Regions from separate parts of the Microbispora sp. H10830 genome, predicted to be linked through region 1. Evidence: riboswitches for the same ligand, from Rfam matches in the RefSeq annotation. Region 1 holds a riboswitch; the other holds the start of a gene.
What was found. A riboswitch is a leader RNA that binds a small molecule or an ion and turns the genes downstream of it on or off. The one in region 1 is predicted to bind cobalamin.
Positions count from the first base shown of each region.

Region 2: it holds a riboswitch for cobalamin, as region 1 does, so the genes downstream of both, HHX35_RS13665 (ribonucleoside-diphosphate reductase subunit alpha) here and cobN (cobaltochelatase subunit CobN) in region 1, are expected to answer to the same signal.

Region 1 covers NZ_JABBWX010000009.1:82,637-86,040, reverse strand. Annotated here, with positions in the region: gene cobN (cobaltochelatase subunit CobN) at 1-1,479, opposite strand, end outside; cobalamin riboswitch at 1,533-1,655, opposite strand; gene cobG (precorrin-3B synthase) at 1,728-2,867, shown strand; gene HHX35_RS22880 (precorrin-8X methylmutase) at 2,884-3,404, shown strand, end outside.
Region 2 covers NZ_JABBWX010000004.1:275,807-279,210, reverse strand. Annotated here, with positions in the region: gene HHX35_RS13670 (tripartite tricarboxylate transporter substrate binding protein) at 1-938, shown strand, start outside; cobalamin riboswitch at 984-1,214, shown strand; gene HHX35_RS13665 (ribonucleoside-diphosphate reductase subunit alpha) at 1,350-3,404, shown strand, end outside.

The DNA.
Region 1 (3,404 bases):
CGGCAGGTCGGGGTCGTGGTAGATCGCGATCGGGTTCTCCCCGAAGCCGCGTGGGGGCTGGACCATCACCACGACGTTCCCGCTGCGCAGCGCCGCGAGCACGATGTCGCCCTCGTGGACGAACAGCTCGCCGGGCGGGGCGCCCCAGTGGCGTTCCACGTCGGCGCGCAGGTCGCCGGGCAGGGTGTCGTACCAGGCGCGGTAGGTCTCGGCGGGGATGCGCACGGGGTTGGCGGCGAGCTGCTCCTCGGTGAGCCAGTCCTGGTCCTGGCCGCCCGCGGCGATGAGCGCGTGGATCAGGGCGTCGCCGTCCTGCGCGGCCTGGCCGGGGAACCCGTCGCCGAGGTCGTAGCCCTCCTCGGCCAGGCGGGCCAGCAGTCCGACCGTGCTGGCCGGGGTGTCCAGGCCGACGGCGTTGCCGACCCGCGAGTTCTTCGTCGGGTACGCCGACAGCATCACGACGAGCTTCTTGTCCGGCGGGGGCACGTGACGCAGCAGGCCGTGCCGGACGGCGATGCCCGCGACCCGGGCCGCGCGTTCGGGGTCGGCGACGTAGACGGTCAGGCCGTCGTCGTCGATCTCCTTGAACGAGAACGGCACCGTGATGATCCGCCCGTCGAATTCGGGGATCGCGACCTGCGAGGCGGCGTCCAGCGGGGACAGGCCGTCGTCGTCGGCCTCCCAGTCGGCGCGGCCGGTCGTCAGGCACAGACCCTGCAGGATCGGCACGTCGAGGCCGGCGAGCGCGCCGACGTCCCAGGCCGCGTCGTCCCCGCCCGCCGACGCGGTCGCGGGCCGTGAGCCGCCCGCCGCGAGCACGGTCACGACGAGGGCGTCCGCGCGGCGCAGCACGTCGAGCAGCTCGGGCTCGGCGGTGCGCAGCGAGGAGCAGAAGACCGGCAGCGCCCGGCCGCCCGCGTCCTCGATCGCGTCGCACAGCGCGGTGACGAAGCCGGTGTTGCCCGCCATGTGGTGCGCCCGGTAGTAGAGCACGCCGATCACCGGGCCGTCGCCCGGCCGGGAGTCGCGTTCGAGGACGCCCCAGTTCGGAGCGGCGGCCGGGGCCGCGAAGCCGCGACCGGTCAGCAGGACCGTGTCCGACAGGAACGCGTGCAGCTCGGCGAGGTTGGCGGGGCCGCCGTGCGCGAGATAGGCGTGCGCCTCGGCGCACACGCCCCCGCTCACACCGCCGCTCACCGTGGACAGCTCCATCAGCTCCGCGTCCGGGGCCTGCTCGCCGCCGAGGACGACCACCGGGCGCGGGCCCGCGAGCAGGGCGTCCAGCCCGTCCTCCCAGGCGCGCCGCCCGCCGAGCAGCCGGACGACCACGAGGCCGGCCCCCTCGATCAGCACGGGCAGGTCGTCCACGGCGAGCCGGGACGGGTTCCCCAGGCGGAACGCCGCCCCGCTGGCGCGCGCGCTCAGCAGATCGGTGTCCGACGTGGACAACAGCACGATGAGTGGCTCGTCCGCGCGCATGGCACAGTCCTCCCTCGGGGTCCTCGCCCCGGGTCGTGGCGGCACGACGGCAGGAGTCTCCTGGCTCCCGGATCGACGCTCACCCCGGCCTTCCCGTCTTCCGACAGTGGCCGTGTGGTGGGGTTCGCTCCCCGGTCACAGTGGCGGGACCGCGCCGGATTCACACCGGCTTCCTCCGCTTGCCATCGTTCATCGCAGACCCTACGGGACGGAGGCCCTATCGAAAAACTGGCGTTAGCATCCTGCTTGTGGTCATAGGTGGCATTTCCGGACGCGCGGCTCGGGACGCCTGCCCCGGCGCGCTCCAGGTGCACGCCGCCGCGGACGGGGCGCTGGCCCGCGTCCGCGTGCCCGGCGGCGCCCTGACCATCGACGCGCTGCGCGAGCTGGCGGCCTGCGCCGGGGAACTGGGCAGCGGGATCATCGAGCTCACGTCACGCGCCAACGTCCAGGTGCGCGGGCTGGCGGACCCGGCCGCGTTCGCCGCGCGGATGGCCGCCGCCGGGCTGCTGCCGTCGGCGACCCACGAACGCGTGCGCAACATCGTCGCCTCGCCCCTCAGCGGCCGGTCGGCTACGGGCGTCCTCGACGTCCGGCCGCTGGTGACGGCGCTGGACGCGGGCCTGTGCGGGCGTCCGGCGCTGGCCGGCCTGCCCGGCCGGTTCCTGTTCGCACTCGACGACGGCACCGGCGACGTCCTCGGGCTCGGCGCGGACGTGACGCTCGCCGCGCACGCCCGCGGGGATCTGACGCTCCTGCTCGCGGGCGAACCGGTCAGCTCGGTGACCGCCGACGCCGCCGTCGCGGTCGCTCTCGCCGCCGCGGAGGCGTTCCAGTCGATACGCGGGGACGCCTGGCGCGTGGCCGAGCTCCCCGACGGCCCCGCGACGATCGCCGCCCGCCTTCCCGGTGCCGCGCCCGTGGCCGTGGCGGCTGCCGAGCCGCGTAAGGGCGGGGTGTCTCCGCAGGTGGACGGGCGGGTCGCGGTCGACGTGATCGTGCCGCTCGGCAGGCTCACCACCGCGCAGGCGGGCCTGCTCGCCGACCTGCCCCCCGCCGAGGTGCGGCTGACGCCGTGGCGTACCGTCGTGCTGCCCGATCTGGTCCCCGAGGCGGCCGGGCCGGTGACCGCCGCGCTCACCGGAGCGGGGCTGGTGACCGATCCCGCCTCTCCGTACGCCAGACTGTCGGCCTGCACCGGGCGGCCCGGCTGCGCGAAGGCCCTGGCCGACGTCCAGGCCGACGCCCTGCGCTGGGCGGAGTCCGGCACGCCCGCCCTGCGGGGTGGGGCCATGCACTGGGCCGGGTGCGAGCGCCGCTGCGGGCGTCCGCGCGGGCGGGTCACCGACGTGGTCGCCACGCCCGGCGGCTACCGCGTGAGTCACTGAACGAACAGGGGTGTCCGTGCCCGAGCACGACTACGTCCGCGACGGAGCGGAGATCTACCGGCGGTCGTTCGCGACCATCAGGGCCGAGGCCGACCTGACGGGCCTGCCCGACGACGTGGCCAGGGTCGCGGTCCGCATGATCCACGCCTGCGGCATGACCGACCTGGTCGCCGACCTCGGCTACTCCCCCGGCGTGGTAGCGAAGGCGCGCGCCGCGCTGCTGGCGGGCGCGCCCGTGCTGTGCGACGCGCAGATGGTCGCCTCCGGCGTCACCAGGAAACGCCTGCCGGCCGCCAACGAGATCGTCTGCACACTCGGCGACCCCCGTGTGCCCGCCCTCGCCGAGCGGCTCGGCACCACGCGCAGCGCGGCCGCCCTCGACCTGTGGCTCGACCGTCTCGACGGCGCGGTCGTGGCCGTCGGCAACGCCCCGACCGCGCTGTTCCGGCTGCTCGAACTGGTCGCGGAGGGCGCGGGACGGCCCGCCGCCGTGCTGGGCGTTCCGGTCGGCTTCATCGGCGCGGCCGAGTCCAAGCG
Region 2 (3,404 bases), on a different contig from region 1:
TGCGACGCCGTACGGTCCTCGCGCTGGGGGCCCTGGCCCTCGCGGGCGCGTGCGGCGTCCAGGCGCCGCCACATCGCAGGGAGCTCTCACTGGCCGTCCCGGGTCCGCCCGGAGGATGCGGGGACGGCGTCGCCGCCGGGTTCAAGTCGCTCGTCGAGGGGCGTGGCTGGGTCCGGGCCGTACGGATCAGGCGGGAGGCCGGCGACGGCGGGACGGCTCTCGCCCGGACGGGCGGGCCGCGGACCGACCTGGTGATCGCCGATTCCGCACTGCTGGCCGCCTGCGCGCTGGCCCGTGACCCCCTCCTGGTCGCCAGGGCCGTCCCGCTCGCGCGGCTGACGGGGGAGTGGGAGGTGCTGGTCGCCTCGCCCGACTCGGGTTACCGCACGTTCGAGCAGTTCGCCGCCGCGCTGCTGCGCGACCCTGGAGGGCTCAGGGTCGCGGGCGGCGCCGACCGCGGCCCGGAGCACCTGCTGCTCGGCATGACCGCGCAGGGCCTGGGAGCCGACCCACGCCTGCTCGACTACGTCGCGTTCGGCAGCAGGGCGCAGGCCGTCGCCGCGGTCCTCGACGGGCGGCTCGCGCTCGGGTTCGGCAGCAGGCGCGAGGTCGCCCCTTACCTGCGCGCAGGACGGCTGCGGCCGCTCGCGGTCTCCTCCGCCGAGCGGCTGCCCGGGGTGGACGCGCCGACGCTGTCGGAGTCAGGCGTACGGGTCGTGTACGCCGACTGGACGGGGCTGATCGCCCCGCGCGGCACGCCCGGGCGGGACGCCCTGCTCGACCTGTGCCGGGCCGTCACCGGCACTCCCGGCTGGCGAAGCCTGTGCGACCGCAACGACTGGACGCCGATGTGGCTCGACGGCGACGACTTCAGCCAATGGCTCGTCGGCGAGGCGCGCCGTACGGCCCTGCTCCTCAATGATCTCGGACTCCGCTGAAAAACACAACTTGTAGGGGTGCTTGCGAGAAGGGCCACAAGATGTAGGATCCATCGCGTTGCTGGTTCACCCCAGGTGAGGCAAGAGGGAACCCGGTGCGAATCCGGGACTGCCCCGCAGCGGTGAGCGGGAACGACCGCCGTCACACAGCACCGTGCTGTGTTCCAAGCACTGGGCGTGAGCGCGCCCGGGAAGCGACGGCCAGTAGGACCGGCGGGCGCGAGCCCGTCCGGACGCCCGCGAGTCCGAAGACCTGCCAGTGACGCGCGCGCATCGGCGCGCGCCCCGCGCCGGGCCCCGAGGGCGGGCTCGCCGCAACGTCACGGCACGGTTCCCTCTCGTGCGCGTGCGCCGCGGCATGCCTCCCCTCAGGTCCGGCCGGGACACGGAACGACGAGGAGAGGGCATCTGATGACCATCACCGACCCGGCCTCCGCGTCCGCGGACCCCGCTTCACGTGAGCGCGGCGGGCCGCGGGCTCCGGCGGGAGACCGTGGACCCGACGCCCCGCGCGGCTCCGTCCCCGCCGCCGGCGCCGTACGGCAGGCCGAGGCCCGCGCGGACGGCGCGCGGGACGCGGCGGCCGTCCGGCAGGCGATCGAGGAGGCGGCGGCCGGGGTCATCGCCGACCCGGAGAACTCACGCCGGGCGGCCCGGCTGCTGAGCGGGCTGATCGCGGAGGAGACGGCGGCCGAGGGGGTGCGCACCTTCTCGGAGTCGGTCGCCGCCGCCCACGCCGCCGGGCTGCTGGGCGACGCCGTCGCCGCGTTCGTGGCCGGCGAGGCCGAGGCGCTCGACGCGCTGATCGACCCGGCGGCCGACGACCGGTTCGAGTACTTCGGGCTGCGCACGGTCTACGACCGCTACCTGCTGCGCCACCCGGTCACCCGGCGCGTGCTCGAACGCCCGCAGCACTTCCTGCTGCGCGTCGCCTGCGGCCTGTCGGCCACGGTGGCCGAGGCGGCCGAGCTGTACGGCCTGATGTCCACACTGGCCTATCTGCCCAGCTCCCCGACGCTGTTCAACTCGGGCGCGCGCCGGCCGCAGCTGTCGTCGTGCTTCCTGCTCGACTCGCCCCGCGACGAGCTGGAGAGCATCTACGAGCGGTACGGCCAGGTGGCGCGGCTGTCGAAGTACTCCGGCGGCATCGGCATCGCCTGGACGCGGGTGCGCTCGCGCGGCTCGCTGATCCGGGGCACCAACGGCCTGTCCAACGGCATCGTCCCCTGGCTGCGCACGCTCGACGCGTCGGTGGCGGCCGTCAACCAGGGTGGCAGGCGCAAGGGCGCGGCCTGCGTCTACCTGGAGACCTGGCACGCCGACATCGAGGAGTTCCTGGAGCTTCGCGACAACACGGGCGAGGAGTCGCGCCGCACGCACAACCTCAACCTGGCCAACTGGGTGCCCGACGAGTTCATGCGCCGCGTCGAGGCGGACGGCACGTGGTCGCTGTTCGACCCCAAGGAGGCCCCCGAGCTGACCGACCTGTGGGGCGAGGCGTTCGACGCCCGCTATCGCGAACTGGAGGCCGCCGGGCGATACGTCCGGCAGGTGCCGGCCCGCGCCCTGTACGCCCGGATGATGCGCACCCTCGCCCAGACCGGCAACGGCTGGATGACGTTCAAGGACGCCGCCAACCGGGCCTCCAACCAGACCGCGCGGCCCGGCAACGTCATCCACCTGTCCAACCTGTGCACCGAGATCCTGGAGGTCACCAGCGACGGCGAGACCGCCGTGTGCAACCTCGGCTCGGTCAACCTCGCCGCGCACCTGACCCCCGAGGGCGACGCCGTCGACTTCGGCGGGCTGCGCGCCACCGTCCGCACCGCCGTACGGTTCCTGGACCGGACGATCGACCTCGGCTTCTACCCGACGCCCGAGGCGGAGGCGGCGAACCGGAAGTGGCGGCCCGTGGGGCTCGGCGTCATGGGCCTCGCCGACGTGTTCTTCGCGCTGCGCCTGCCGTTCGACTCGCCGGAGGCGCTGGCGCTGTCGACCCGCATCGCCGAGGAGATCGCGCTCGCGGCGTACGGCACCTCGGCCGACCTGGCCGCCGAACGCGGGCGCCACCCCGCCTACGAGGAGACGCGGGCCGCGGACGGCGTCCTGCACCTCGACCACTACCCGTGCGCCCCGGCGCATCCCGAGGAGTGGGCCGCGCTGCGGGACAGGATCGCGCAGACCGGGCTGCGCAACTCCCTGCTCGTGGCGATCGCGCCGACGGCCACGATCGCCTCGATCGCGGGCTGCTACGAGTGCGTCGAGCCGCAGGTGTCCAACGTGTTCAAGCGTGAGACGCTGTCGGGGGAGTTCCTCCAGGTCAACCGGTATCTCGTGCGGGACCTTCAGGCTCTCGGCCTGTGGACCAAGCCGATGCGCGACGCGATCAAGCTCAACGACGGCTCGATCCAGGACATCTCCGCCGTCCCGGACGAGCTCAAGACGCTCTACCGCACCGCCTGGGAG